DNA from 2 places in the Micromonospora robiginosa genome. Region 1 is predicted to be linked to the other one. Evidence: riboswitches for the same ligand, from Rfam matches in the RefSeq annotation. Region 1 holds a riboswitch; the other holds the start of a gene.
The links. Region 1 has a riboswitch for cobalamin ahead of H1D33_RS07085 (ribonucleoside-diphosphate reductase subunit alpha). Riboswitches for the same ligand answer to the same signal wherever they lie in the genome.

Region 1 (7,275 bases):
CCGCCCCGGCCGGCGCGGCGGCCCACGCCGCTGACCGCGCTGCTGACCCGCCTGCACTTCTACGCCGGCATCCTCGTCGCGCCGTTCCTGCTGGTCGCCGCGCTCACCGGGCTGGCCTACACGCTCACGCCGCAGCTCGACGACGCGCTCTACGGCGACACGCTCACCGTCTCCACCGTCGGGGAGCAGGCCCGGCCGCTCGCCGAGCAGATCGCCGCCGCCCGCGCCGCGCACCCCGACGGCACGCTCACCGGCGTGCAGCCCGGCGACGGCGACAGGACCACCCGGGTGGTGTTCGCCCGCGACGACCTCGGCGACCGGCAGCACACCGTCTACGTCGACCCGTACACCGCGCGGGTCACCGGCCGGTTGACCACCTGGTTCGGGTCGACGCCGGTCACCACCTGGCTGGACGACCTGCACCGCAACCTGCACCTGGGCGACGTCGGCCGGCACTACTCGGAGATCGCGGCGAGCTGGCTGTGGGTGCTGGTGCTGGGCGGCGTGGTGCTGTGGTGGCGCCGGCGCGCCGCCGGCCGGGCCCGCGCCCGGCACCTGCTCGTACCCGACCTGTCCGCCGGGCGGGGCGTGCGGCGCACCCGGGGCTGGCACGCCACCACCGGTGTCTGGCTCGCCGTCGGCCTGCTGTTCCTCTCCGCCACCGGCCTGACCTGGTCCCGCTACGCCGGGGCGAACTTCGGCGCCGGCCTGGACGCGCTGCGTGCCGGCGCACCGGAGATCTCCACCGCGCTCGCCGGCGCGCCGCCCACCGCCGGGGGTGGCCACCAGCACGGCGGGCCGGCAGTCGCGCCGGCGGCGGACCCGGCGACCTACGACCGGGTGCTGGGCAGCGCCCGCGCCGCCGGTCTGTCCGGACCGGTCGCGATCACCCCGGCGGCCGAGGACGGTACCGCGTGGACGGTCGCGCAGACCGACGACCGGTGGCCGGTCGGCTACGACCGGGTCGCCGTCCACCCGGTCACCGGCACGGTGACCGCGCGCAGCGACTTCGCCGACTGGCCGATGCCGGCGAGACTCAGCAAGCTCGGCATCCAGGCCCACATGGGCCGGCTCTTCGGGCCGGTCAACCAGGTCCTGCTCGCCGCGCTCGCGCTCGGCCTGCTCTGCGTCGTCGTCTGGGGATACCGGATGTGGTGGCAGCGCCGCCCCACCCGCGCCGGCCGGCAGGCCCCGCTGGGCGCGCCGCCGGCCCGCGGGGCGGTACGCGGGATGTCGCGCTGGGCACTGCTGGCCGGGGTGCCGGTGCTGGTGGCGCTCGGCTGGGCGCTGCCATGGTTCGGCGGCACGCTGCTCGGTTTCCTGGTGGTCGACGCCGTGGCCGGACTGCTCCGGCGACGCCGACGCCCGGCGGCCCCGGTCTCGCCCGCCCCAGCCGGCAGTTGACCGGCGGTGCGGTGGGGCGCCCGGTCGGGGGCCCCACCGCCGGCCCGGAGCTGGCACTGTGGACGGATGACGGACATCGACGCCCGCCTCCCCCATCCCTTCTACCAGGACGCCGACGGCGTGAACCGCCCGCCCGGCCCGCGCAAGCACCCGGACTACGCCCGGTTCGCCGCCGGCCCCGGCGTGGTCCCGATCGTGCGGCAGGTGAACGGTGAGCCGGTCCCCGCGCTGCTGATCTGCCGATATTCGGACGTCCGGGAGGTGCTGCGCCGCCAGGACGTCTTCTCCCGGGCCGCCGCCGCGCACGCCGACGAGGTCGACGTGGCGGGCACCATGCTCGGCATGGACGGCGACGCGCACGCCCGGGTGCGCGGCACGGTGAAGGACGCGTTCACCCGGCCGGCGGTCGACGCGCTGCGCGACGCCGTACGGGCCGCGGCCGAGGCGAGGCTGGCCTCGATGGTCGCCGCCGGCGCCCCGGCCGACCTGGTCCGGGACTTCGCGGTGCCGTTCGCGCTGGACGTGATCTGCGACCTGCTCGGACTGCCCGCCGAGGACCGGATGCGGTTCCGCCGGTGGGGCGACATGTTCCTCGGCGCCGGCGACCTGAGCCGCGAGGACGCCGCCCGCTCGGCCGAGGAGATGGGCGGCTACCTGTGGGGCCAGTTGGAGCAGCGCCGCGACCGCGCGGGTGACGACCTGCTCGGCCGGATCGCCACCGCGGCCGCCGACCAGCCGGCGGACGTCCAGATCAAGCTGCCCATCTCGCTCGTGGTGGGCGGGTGGGAGACCACGGCCAGTTCGATCGCCACGTTCGTCCACGTGCTCCAGACCGCGCCGTACGGGCCGGACGGGACCGGTTGGGCCCATCTGGTGGCGCACCCGGACCGGCTGGACGCCGCGGTCGCCGAGCTGGAACGGCTGCACTCGACCGCCAACGGCGACGAGATGCCGCGCCGAGTGATGGCGGACGTGACGCTGCCCAGCGGTGCCCGGCTGGCCGAGGGCGACATCGTGGTCCCGTCGCACGACGCGGCGAACCGCGACCCGGACGTGTTTCCCGACCCGGAACGGATGGACTTCGACCGGACGCCCACCCCGCACCTCTCCTTCGGCCACGGCCCGCACTACTGCATCGGGGCGCACCTGGGGGCGCTGGAGGTCCGCACCGCGCTCGGTCTGCTGCTGCGGGAGCTGCCCGGCCTGCGCCTCGCGGTGCCGCCGGACGAGGTCGGATGGAAGGCGGGGCACGCCATCCTCGGCCCGACGGGCCTGCCGGTCACCTGGTGACCGGGGTTAAGCGGGGGCCCCGCCTATACCGGAGGCGTTAAGCGGGGGCCCCTCCTTCGCCTCGCGGTCGAGGTGCAGGCGCAGCAGGAACGCAGCAGCCGGCGAGTATCGTCGCCGGCGCTCCCGAGCGCCATTCGCCCGCTGAGACGAAGCCGACACGCCGGACCCGACATCTGGTGTTGCCCACACGCCGGCACCGCCATATATGGTGTCCCCGTAGCTGGTTCGGCCGCGCCCCACGGGTGCGGCCGAGGCAAGAGGGAACCCGGTGGAAGTCCGGGACTGCCCCGCAGCGGTGAGTGGGAACGACCGCCGTCATCAGCACTGGGCCACCGGCCTGGGAAGCGACGGCCAGTAGGAACGAGTACGACGCCCGCGAGTCCGAAGACCTGCCAGCGCGCCGTGCGCTGCCGCGCGCGGCGGTCGACGGTCGCGCGGGACGACCGACGCCAGCAGCCGGGCCGGCCGTGCGTGCCGTGCCTGTTGGCGTCTCCCGCCGTCCGAGGCCATCGGAGTGACAGCGAGGAGAGGTCATGACGGTCGTGCGGGAGAACCCTCCGGAGCAGCGCCGGCTGGCGATGCGGGTCCGCAAGCGGGACGGCGACACCGAGCCGGTCGACGTCAACCGGATCGTCCGGGCGGTCGAGCGGTGGGTCGCCGACCTCGACGAGGTGGACCCGCTGCGGGTCGCCACCCGGACGATCAGCGGGCTCTACGACGGGGCGACCACGTCGGAGCTGGACCGGTTGTCGATCCAGACCGCGGCGGAGCTGATCGGCGAGGAGCCGCAGTACTCGAAGCTGGCCGCCCGCCTGCTGGCCGCGTACGTGGACGAGGAGGTCCGTGGGCAGCAGGTGACGCGCTTCAGCCAGTCGATCGGGTACGCGCACGGGCTGGGGCTGGTCGGCGACGACACCGCCGCGTTCGTGGCCCGGCACGCCGGTGAGCTGGACGACGCCGTGGACCCGGCCGGCGACCTGCGGTTCGAGTACTTCGGACTGCGCACGGTGGCGGACCGCTACCTGCTGCGGCACCCGGAGACGCGGCTGGTGGTGGAGACGCCGCAGTACTGGCTGCTGCGGGTGGCCTGCGGGCTGTCGCAGACGCCGGGCGAGGCGGTCGACTTCTACCGGCTGATGTCGCGCCTGGCCTACCTGCCCAGCTCCCCCACGCTGTTCAACTCCGGCACCCGGCACACCCAGATGTCGTCGTGCTTCCTGGTGGACTCCCCGCGCGACGAGTTGGACTCGATCTACGAGCGGTACCACCAGGTCGCGAAGCTGTCGAAGTTCTCCGGCGGCATCGGCATCTCCTGGTCGCGGGTGCGCGGGCGGGGCGCGCTGATCCGGGGCACGAACGGGCGCTCGAACGGCATCGTGCCGTTCCTCAAGACGCTCGACGCCGGGGTGGCCGCGGTCAACCAGGGCGGCCGGCGCAAGGGCGCGGCCTGCGTCTACCTGGAACCGTGGCACCCGGACGTGGAGGAGTTCCTGGAGCTGCGGGACAACACCGGCGAGGAGTCCCGGCGTACCCACAACCTGAACCTGGCCAACTGGATCCCGGACGAGTTCATGCGCCGGGTGGAGGCCGACGCCGACTGGTCGCTGATCGACCCGTCGGACGCGCCGGAGCTGCCCGACCTGTACGGCGAGGCGTTCGACGCCGCGTACCGGGCGGCGGAGAAGAAGGCGGTCCGGGTGGTGAAGGCCCGGGACCTGTACGGGCGGATGATGCGGACGCTGGCGCAGACCGGCAACGGCTGGATGACGTTCAAGGACGCCGCGAACCGGCTGTCCAACCAGACCGGTGAGCCGGGCAACGTCATCCACCTGTCCAACCTGTGCACCGAGATCCTGGAGGTCAACGACGACGCCGAGACGGCGGTGTGCAACCTCGGCTCGGTCAACCTCGGCGCGCACGTCACCGCCGCCGGCGTCGACTGGGAGGCGCTGCGGGCCACCGTGCGTACCGCGGTGGTCTTCCTCGACCGGGTGATCGACATCAACTACTACCCGGCCGCGCAGGCGGCGGCGTCGAACCCCCGCTGGCGGCCGGTCGGGTTGGGGCTGATGGGCCTGCAGGACGCGTTCTTCACGTTGCGCCTGCCGTTCGACTCGGCGGCGGCGCGGGAGCTGTCCACCCGGGTGCAGGAGGAGATCCTGCTGACCGCGCTGGAGACGTCCGCCGGGTTGGCCGAACGGTTCGGCCCGCATCCGGCGTACCCGCAGACCCGGGCTGCGAAGGGTGACCTGCACCCGGACCTGTGGGGCGCGGAGCCCGCGCAGCGCGAGCGGTGGGCTGCGCTGCGGGCGCGGGTCGCCGCGCACGGGCTGCGCAACTCGCTGCTGGTGGCGATCGCGCCGACCGCGACCATCGCCTCGATCGCCGGCTGTTACGAGTGCGTCGAGCCGCAGGTGTCCAACCTGTTCAAGCGCGAGACCATGTCCGGCGAGTTCCTCCAGGTCAACACGTACCTGGTGCGGGAGCTGAAGGCCCGCGGGCGGTGGACGCCGCAGGTCCGCGACCGGATCCGGCGCGCGGAGGGCTCGGTGCAGGGCCTCGACGAGCTGCCCGCGGAGGTGCGGGAGCTGTTCCGCACCGCGTGGGAGCTGCCGCAGCGGGCGCTGATCGACCTGGCCGCCGCCCGCGCGCCCTACGTCGACCAGTCGCAGTCGCTGAACCTGTTCCTGAGCGCGCCGACCATCGGCAAGCTCTCCTCGATGTACCGGTACGCCTGGGCGTCCGGCCTGAAGACCACCTACTACCTGCGGTCCCGACCCGCCACCCGGATCCAGCAGGCCACCGTCGCGCCGGTGCTCGCCCCGGTCGCCGACGCGGCCACGGCCTGCTCCCTGGAGAACCCCGAGAGCTGCGAGGCCTGCCAGTGACCGCGACCGCCGAGACCCGGCCCATGCTGCTCGACCCGGGCATGAACCTGACCCTGCGCCCGATGCGGTACCCGCACTTCTTCGACAGGTACAAGGACGCGATCAAGAACACCTGGGCCGTCGAGGAGGTGGACCTGCACGCCGACCTGGCCGACCTGGACCGGCTCTCGCCGGCCGAGCGGCACCTGGTGTCGCGCCTGGTGGCGTTCTTCGCCACCGGCGACACCATCGTCGCCAACAACCTGGTGCTCAACCTCTACCAGCACGTCAACTCCCCGGAGGGCCGGCTCTACCTGTCCCGGCAGCTCTTCGAGGAGGCGGTGCACGTCCAGTTCTACCTGAACCTGCTGGACACCTACGTGCCGGACGAGGCCGAGCGGTTCGCCGCGTTCGCGGCGGTGGAGAACATCCCGTCGATCGCCCGCAAGGCCGAGTTCTGCTTCCGGTGGATCGACTCCGTCTTCGCGCTGCGGGAGCTGCGCACCCGCGACGACCGGCGGGCGTTCCTGCTCAACCTGATCTGCTTCGCCGCCTGCATCGAGGGGCTGTTCTTCTACGGCGCGTTCGCCTACGTCTACTTCCTGCGCTCGCGGGGTCTGCTCAACGGGCTGGCGTCCGGCACCAACTGGGTGTTCCGCGACGAGTCGATGCACATGGCGTTCGCCTTCGACGTGGTGGACACCGTGCGCGCCGAGGAGCCGGAGCTGTTCGACGCCGGGATGGAACGGCAGGTACGGGAGATGCTGGCCGAGGCGGTGGAGTGTGAGGCGCAGTTCGCCGAGGACCTGCTCGACCAGGGCGTCTCCGGGATGTCCTCGGCCGACATGCGGCTCTACCTGCAACACGTGGCCGACCGCCGGCTGGCCGCGCTGGGCATGACGCCGATGTACGGCAGCGGCAACCCGTTCGCGTTCATGGAGTTGCAGGACGTGCAGGAGCTGTCGAACTTCTTCGAGCGGCGGGTGTCGGCCTACCAGGTCGGCGTGACCGGCCGGGTCACGTTCGACGACGACTTCTGACCGCTGTCGGCGCCCCGGCCGCCGCGAGCGCGGCCGGGGCGGGCACGGCACGCCGGCGTCGGCTACGCGCATGCGCGTATCGCCCGCGCCTCCCCCGATCCGCACAGTTGTCTGCGCCGAGCCCGGCGTGGGTGTCGGCGGACGAGGGGGGAACGCACGTGAAACGGATACGTCAACGGCTACGGCCGTTCCTGGCGGCGGCGCTGGCCACGGTGGTGGGGGTGGCGTTCGCCGCCGCGACGCCGGCCGCGCCGGCCGCCGCCAGCTACGGCTCGACGGTCACCGTCACCGTCGACGAGATGCACACCACCGAGTGTCTCGACCGGGTCTGGCTCGTCGTCTGCGACCCGCCGGAGCTGTTCGGCGTGGCGATCCTCACCCAGGACGACGGTCAGCAGCAGCGCTGCGAGATGGCCCTCCCGGCGGCCCCCGGGACGGACATCGTCACGCCCCGCACGGTCTGCGCCGGACGCTCGGTCACCGGCAACTTCCGGGTCAACTTCGAGCTGTGGGAGGACGACTCCACCGAGGGCGGCAGCCGGGAACAGGCGGATCTCAACCCCGGCACGGCCAAGGACTGGGCGACGACGAACCTGCTCGGTGGCCGGGCCGGCACGTCCCGGTGGAGCACCAGCGGCGGTCCGTCCCGGGCCGTCTTCACGGTGACCGTCGCG
Region 2 (7,275 bases), 360 kb from region 1:
CCGGTCCGCACGATGCTCAGGTAGCGCAGCAACTCCTCCACCAGGTCCGCCGCCCGCTCGGGCTCGTCGCGCAGGATCGCGTAGCGGGCGGGGTCCCCGGTCAGCAGCAGGACGCTGAGCCCGATCATGTTGGCGGTGGTCTCGTGCCCGGCGATGAGCAGCAGCAGCGCCATGCCGACCAGTTCGTCGACCTCCAACTCCCCCGGTTCGACCCGCTCCCGCACGAGTCGGCCGAGCAGGTCGTCGGCGTCGTCGGCCCGGGCCCGCCGGTCGTCCACGAGGGTCCGGACGTAGTCGCGCAGCTCCTCGAAGTCGCGCCGGACCCGCTCCGGCGGCATCTCGCGGTCGAGCAGCGTGCGGCTGCGGGTCTGGAAGAAGTCGTGGTCGGCGTAGGGGACGCCGAGGAGGTGACAGATCACCATGGACGGCAGCGGCAGGGCGAAGGTCGACACCAGGTCGGCCGGGGGCCCGGCGGCGGCCAGGTCGTCGAGCGCCTGGTCGACGGAGCCCCGGATCAGCGGCTCGATCCGGCGGACGTTCTTGATCATGAACTCGGCGGTGAGCATCCGCCGCAACCGGGAGTGCTCGGCGCCGTCCATCCGGATGAACGAGCCCTTGCTGTCGCCGGCCGTCGAGCGGGCCGGCGGTCGCAGCAACGGGAAGCCGGGGCGGTCGAAGTCGGAGCTGAAGGCCGGCTGGCGCAGCATGTGGCGTACGTCGGCGTGCCGGGTGACCAGCCACGCCGAGGATCCGGTGGGCAGTCGCACCCGCCGCACCGGGCCGACGTAGCGCCGGCGTTCGGCGTCGTCCAACGGAGTGAACGGGCCGCGGGCGGTGTTGACCGGGGGCCAGAGCGGCAGTTCCGTCTCCACGGTGCGCGTCACATGGACCACCTCCAACTGAAACAGTGAGTAGTCACATCAGTGCGCTACGTTACGCATCGGCGGGAGTCGACACAATCCCCCACCTTCGGTGCGGCCCGCCGGGCGACCGGAGATCATCGGCGGCCGTCGTGCCGGCTCACCACAGTGGATGGTGGTTGGAGTCGTGACCGGATTCGGGCTGGCGTACGCGGTTCCGCAGACCGCCGGGGCGGAAGCCCCCACTCCATCGCTCCGGCGACTGGACTCGAACCAGTACCTCTACGGATCAACAGTCCGCTGCCCTACCGATTGGGCGACGCCGGAATAGTCGTGCCTGAGCACGATGGTGCGCCGCCAGGGACTCGAACCCTGCACCAGCCGATTAAGAGTCGGCAGCTCTACCCCATGAGCTAGCGGCGCCTGTCGGGTGGCCTCACCGTGAGCCGGGCCGGTCGGGCGCGACCCGACGCCCTCCGGCTCCAACCGGCGCACCACCGAGTGCGCCACATTCCCGTTGCGTACCCCCGGCGCGATTCGAACGCGCGACCCCTGGATCCGTAATCCAGTGCTCTATCCGCTGAGCCACGGGGGCATGGTGTCGTCGGGTGGACTCGAACCGCCGACCTCTTCCTTGTCGAGGAAGCGCTCTGCCATCTGAGCTACGACCCCACGCGTACCCGGAGCGCGATTCGAACGCACACGTCCCCGACCTGAACGGGGTGCCTCCTGCCGTTCGGCTACCCGGGCATGTCCTGCGTGCCGACGCCCGGCCTCGAACCGGGGACCTCTCCGTCATGAGCGGAGCGCTCCGACCATCTGAGCTACGTCGGCGTGGTGCCCTCGGCGCGAGTCGAACGCACACTGGCGACGTCCTCAACGTCGTGCCTCTACCGTTGGGCTACGAGGGCATTGCGCTCCCGGGCCAGGATTCGAACCCAGCTCTCCGCATCCAGAGTGCGGCGTCTTGCCGGCTAGACGACCCGGGAAGGTGACCGGCGGGACGCACTCCCGCCGGCCGGTTCCGTGCTGCACGGCGCTCGGTCGGTGTCGCAGGAGCAGGAAACGAACCCGCGTCCTTTCCGAATGCCTGTCAGGGTGCCCGCCAACGGGCCTACCTCAGCGAGAGCGGTCGGCGGGCATCGAACCCGCTGCTTCGATGTGGAAGATCGACGTGTCCGCCCAGTTCACCACGACCGCTTGGCATGTCGTACGTAGGCCGTACGGGACTCGAACCCGTAACCGTCCGGCTGAGAACCGGATGAGCTGCCAATTGCTCCAACGGCCCATGGGACAGGCAGCAGGCCGGGTACGCACTGCGGCGTTTCCGGTGCCACCACCCCATCGTCCGGGACCAGCGAGTCGAACGCTGTGTCTCCCGCTCCCAAAGCGGGCGGGTCACCGTCTCCCCCGTCCCGGAAGGTGTTACCCCCGGCCGGCGCCTGCCGGCGCCGACCGAGGCCTCTTCCATGCCATCCACTGTGGAGTTGAGAATCAACGGCGCCTCCGGCCGTGGCCGCGGCGAAAGCAGGAGCGACAGGGTTCGAACCTGCAACCTTCGGTTTTGGAGACCGGTGCTCTCCCGGTTGAGCTACGCCCCTCTGTGATTGATCGGGTAACGAAAAAGCCGCCCTTCCCCTGTCGGGTGGGCGGCTTTCCAGCTTCCGCTGGCGCTATTCGCGCCGCCACCCCGACTTCCAGTTCTGCTCACTCGCGCGCAGATCGTGGGCTCGCCCGATCGAGGGCAGCACGACACCACCGCGCGGCTTGGACCGCATGGTTTCGGTGAGGGCGTACTGCGACACGGGGAGCTCCTTTTCCGGTTCGGTTGACCTTGCTGATCAAAGGTAAGCTCGGTGTCCGCGGTTGGCAACGAATATTCCGGAGCCGCATTCACGCGCCGGGGTGGCGGCGTCGTCGGCGGGCAGCGGACGCGACGGCTAGCCCAGTGCGAGGCGGACGCCGAGCGCGACGAACGCGACCGCGCAGACCCGGTTGATCCGCCGCGACCACCGCCGGTCGGCCAACCGGCGGGCGAGCCGGCCGGCGCCCGCGCCGAGGGTGACGTCCACGGCGAGTTGCACGGCGACGAACAGGGCGCCGAGCAGGACGAGTTGCGCCGTGGCGTTGCCGGCGCCGGGGTCGACGAACTGGGGCAGGAACGCCACGCTGAACAGGATCATCTTGGGGTTGAGCAGGTTCGTCGCCAGGCCGCGCAGAAACGCCCGGCCGGGCGACGCGCCGTGGTCCGGACCGGTGGCGGTGACCGGATCGCGGTGGCGGGCGGCCCGGATCCCCAGGACGATCAGGTAGGCGGCGCCGGCCCATCGGATGGCGGTGAACAGGACCGGTGAGGCGCTGATCAGCGTGGCCAGTCCCCCGACCACCGCCGCGACGTGCACGGCTTCCCCGGCGGCGACGCCGAGCGCGGCGACGACGCCGGAGCGGGCCCCGTAGCGGGTGGCGTTGGCCAGCACGAACATCATGTCCGGGCCGGGTGTGATCATGAGGACGACGATCGCGGCGAGGTATCCGGTGAGGGCCGCCACGGACAGTCCGAGCATCGTTCAGCCCTCCCCGGCGCCGTCGAGCAGGGCCCGGCGCAGCGCCAGCCGGTGTTCCCGCCGGATCTGCGCCTCCCGGTAGCGTCGCCGGTCCCCGTCGGTCTGCGGCAGCAGCGGCGGGACGGCGCGGGGGTCGCCGTGGTCGTCCACGGCCACCATCACCAGGTGTGCCGTGGCCACGTCGACCGGCGGTACCGCGCGGTCCCAGCGGTCCGCGCTGACCTTCACCGCCACCTCCATCGAGCTGCGGCCGGCCCAGGTGATCCGGGCGTCGACGTGGACCACGTCGCCGACGCGGACCGCGCGCAGGAAGGCGGTCTCGTCGATGGCGGCGGTGACCGCCGGGCCGTCGGAGTGGCGGGCGGCGACGACCCCGGCGACCGAGTCGATCAGGTTGAGGATCCGGCCACCGTGGACCGTACCCATCAGGTTGGTGTGGTGCTGGTCCATGATCTGCGACAGGGTCAGGTGCGAGGCCGACGGTGGTCGGCCGGCGAGTGTGATGGTGTCGGGCACTGTGCGGGTCCGTCCTCGATGCAGCGGACCGCCGACCGGGGGGCGCGCGTCGAGGGCACGCCGACGGATCGCGTACGGCGTGTCACCCGCCCGACCCACCCGCGAGGTCGACGGCAGCGCGCACCGGTGGTGCGCGCGGCGCGGGCAGGTCTTCGGACTCGCGGGCCGGACCGGGTTCGGTCGCCTACTGGCCGTCGCTTCCCGGGCCGGTGGCCCAGTGCTGATGACGGCGGTCGTTCCCACTCACCGCTGCGGGGCAGTCCCGGACTTCCACCGGGTTCCCTCTTACGACACCCGGCCGTCGCCGACCGGGTGAACCAGCGCTGCGGCCATCGTAGTCAGAGGTCGGGGTGTCGGCGGCGGGACGGGGTGGGTGACGCCGGTCTCGTCGGTGCGCCCGACAGCGGCACCGGTCGTGGCTTCCCGATCGAGGATGGGAGGCGTCGGGTGCGGGCGGGACGGTTGCCCGTCCCGCCCGCACGGGCCGACGGGACGGGTCAGGCCAGTGGCTGCTCGTCCTCGGGGGTCACCAAAATCGTCCGGCGACGCCGGGAGGAGAGGAACAGCACGGCACCGGCCGCCAGCGCCGCGATGCCGATTCCGCCGATCAGCCCGGCTTGCGGACCGGTGACCGGCAGCCCGCCGTCACCGCCACCGTCGCCACCACCGGCACCGCCGTTGCCGCCGTTGCCGTTGCCGTTGCCGCCATCGCCGCCGCCGGTCTTGGCGGCCAGCACCACGGCGAACCCGTCCCGGTTGTCGCCGGGGTCCACGTCGGCCACCGGTACGGCGGCGGCGTTCGCGGGCAGTGCCGTACGCGCGGGCGTGGCGCGGTCCTTGGTCGACCGTTCGGTGAGGCCCTCCACCCGCACGGTCCCGCCCTGCACCGTCGCCGGCGCGGTGGCCGACGCGGGGGTCGTCACGAGGTTGTACAGCTCGACCGCCGAGTAGACCGCGTCGTCCGGGTCGGTGTCCTCGACGGCCGGAACGAGGGTGAGGCCCGGATAGGTGCAGACCGCCGAGCGGCCGGCGTCGCCGAGCACGCACTGGGTCGGGGGCTTGGTGAAGGTCACGCCCTTGGGTAGGCGCAGCGTGACCCGCACGCCGTTGACCGCCGCGCGGCCCTGGTTGGCGACGGTCTGCCGCAGCGCTCCCGTCTCGCCCGGGTTCAGCGTGCCGGTGGGCTCGGGCCTGCCGTCGGCGCCGACCCGAACCGACTGCTTCACGTCGCGGGCCACCACCGAGAGGTCGGCGCTGCGCTGGTCGACCAGCACCAGTGGGAACGATCTGGTGTTGTCGGCCGGATTCGCGTCCTTGTCGGACCCGAGGGTGACCGACACCTCGAAGCTGCCCTGGTAGGGCCCGGCGGCCCCGAAGACGGCCGCGTCGATGGGCACGTCGGTGGTTTCACCCGGCCCGGGGATCAGCTCCGGCAGCAGTTGGCAGTAGAACCCCCCGAAGTCGCCGTCGCACTCGCCCACGCCGCCACCGGCGTGCCAGATCAGGGCGACCGGCAGGGGGTCGGGGCCCTCTGCCGGCTGGCGAACACGGACGACGACGTCGCGTGGGGTCTCGTCCCCCCGGTTGCTGATCTTGAGGTAGACGACCTTCCGCTCGACGCCCAGCGGGATCGTCGTCCCGGAGGCGTCGACCGCGAGGTCCGGGCCACGCTTCGCCGCCGCGGCGGGCACGGCGGGAACAGCCACCCCGGCGAGGACGACCAGCGCGGCGGCGACAGTTCGCGACAGCCGCCGACGACCAAAGCTCATGGCAGGACCCTTCAGGACGCGCGGACAGTGTGCTTGGGAACACTATCGGCAATTGGCGTCCGCCAGTGCCCCCGCGCCATCACGGCGGGCCCGCTCCGGCGACGTCACGAGCGAGCAGGAAGCACTCACTCCGAGATCGCAGTCGCCTCCAGTTCGACGAGCACGTCGGGCTCGAAGAGGTGGTCCACCCCGATCAGCGACGCCGGCGGAAGGGGCCAGGGAAGGCCGAGTTCCTCGACGACCGATTCGATCCCGGCCATGAACGGCCCGATCTTCTCGGGCGACCAGTTGGTGACGTAGAAGGTCAACCGGACCACGTCCTCGAAGGACGCGTCGGCTCCGGCGAGGGCTCGGCCGGTGTTGCGCAGCGCCTGCGCGACCTGCCCGGTCAGGTCACCCGGGGCGACCGGTGAGCCATCCGCCAGTCGGGCGATCTGACCGCTGACGTGGATGTGACGCGACCCGGTGGCTACCGCCACGTGCTCGTAGGGGGTGTGCGGCTGAAGACCGTCGGGGCTGAAGCGGGTGACAGGCATCGTTTCTCCTCCACAGGAACCAACTCGGTTTACCATTGATACCTAGTTGACGGAGGACACTTCAAGGAGACCTGGTTTCATGCGCGATACCACCACCCCCCACGTCGGCGAGCTGCGCATCGACGCACCCCACCGCGAGTTGCTCGACCAGGTGCTGGACAAGTGGTCGCTCAGCGTTCTCAACGAGCTGTGCGAGCGCCCGTGCCGGTTCAACGAGCTGCGCCGGGCGGTCCCGGCGGTGACGCAGAAGTCGCTCACGGCGACACTACGACGTCTGGAGCGCAACGGGATCATCGAGCGCGAGGTGGTCGCGACTCGTCCGGTCGCGGTGGAGTACCGGATCACCCGGTTGGGAAAGACCCTGCGCGCCCCGGTCGACACGCTCCTCGAGTGGGCCGACACGTACCTGCCCCAGATCGAACACGCCCGCAAGGCGTTCGACGCCGAGATCGAATAGATGAGTACGCCCTGACCGAGGCCGGCCGGTCCGCGCACGGCATCGTCTACCGGCTGTGTGACCGGAGTCGCCGGCACCTCGACGCGGTCCTCGCCAGCCGGGACCGATTCGATTCGGGGTCAACGCAGCCACCATCGTCGGACCCGACGACGTCCGCAGGCTACGCCGACTAGCAGCACGCGCAGCCGGGGTGGCATCCGCAGGCGTCGCCTCCGTCGGCGGCGGGCTCACCGGCGACGGTGTCGGTGCCGGTGAGGGTGGCGGTCGGTGGGACGGCGCAGCAGGCGTCGCCGCGCCACGCCTCGCGGCCTTCCTTGACTGCGACGGCGGCGATGACCAGCGCGGCGATCGGGTCGGCCCAGGACCAACCGAACAGGCTGTTGACGCCGAGGCCGACGAGCAGGACCGCGGACAGGTACGTGCACAGCAGGGTCTGCTTGGAGTCGGCGACCGCGGAGCGGGAGCCGAGTTCCCGGCCGGCGCGCCGCTGCGCGTACGACAGCACCGGCATGATCGCCAGCGACAGCGCGGCCAGCACCAGGCCGATGCTGGAGTGTTCGGCGTCGGCGCCGC

Region 2: linked by a shared signal. The riboswitch ahead of H1D33_RS05690 (acyl-CoA thioesterase) and the one ahead of H1D33_RS07085 (ribonucleoside-diphosphate reductase subunit alpha) in region 1 are both predicted to bind cobalamin.

The regions. Positions count from the first base shown of each region.
Region 1 covers NZ_CP059322.2:1,627,700-1,634,974, reverse strand. The annotation lists gene H1D33_RS07095 (PepSY-associated TM helix domain-containing protein) at 1-1,404, shown strand, start outside; gene H1D33_RS07090 (cytochrome P450) at 1,471-2,694, shown strand; cobalamin riboswitch at 2,899-3,105, shown strand; gene H1D33_RS07085 (ribonucleoside-diphosphate reductase subunit alpha) at 3,228-5,582, shown strand; gene H1D33_RS07080 (ribonucleotide-diphosphate reductase subunit beta) at 5,606-6,601, shown strand; gene H1D33_RS07075 (hypothetical protein) at 6,760-7,275, shown strand, end outside.
Region 2 covers NZ_CP059322.2:1,270,362-1,277,636, reverse strand. The annotation lists gene H1D33_RS05755 (cytochrome P450) at 1-884, opposite strand, end outside; tRNA gene H1D33_RS05750 (tRNA-Asn) at 1,114-1,187, opposite strand; tRNA gene H1D33_RS05745 (tRNA-Lys) at 1,208-1,283, opposite strand; tRNA gene H1D33_RS05740 (tRNA-Arg) at 1,383-1,455, opposite strand; tRNA gene H1D33_RS05735 (tRNA-Leu) at 1,538-1,610, opposite strand; tRNA gene H1D33_RS05730 (tRNA-Met) at 1,621-1,694, opposite strand; tRNA gene H1D33_RS05725 (tRNA-Leu) at 1,696-1,771, opposite strand; tRNA gene H1D33_RS05720 (tRNA-Gln) at 1,778-1,849, opposite strand; tRNA gene H1D33_RS05715 (tRNA-Gly) at 1,988-2,060, opposite strand; tRNA gene H1D33_RS05710 (tRNA-Glu) at 2,076-2,148, opposite strand; tRNA gene H1D33_RS05705 (tRNA-Trp) at 2,389-2,461, opposite strand; gene H1D33_RS05700 (hypothetical protein) at 2,534-2,665, opposite strand; gene H1D33_RS05695 (LysE family translocator) at 2,801-3,424, opposite strand; gene H1D33_RS05690 (acyl-CoA thioesterase) at 3,428-3,940, opposite strand; cobalamin riboswitch at 4,067-4,277, opposite strand; gene H1D33_RS05685 (COG1361 family protein) at 4,438-5,709, opposite strand; gene H1D33_RS05680 (RidA family protein) at 5,835-6,245, opposite strand; gene H1D33_RS05675 (winged helix-turn-helix transcriptional regulator) at 6,325-6,702, shown strand; gene H1D33_RS05670 (cation efflux transmembrane domain-containing protein) at 6,872-7,275, opposite strand, start outside.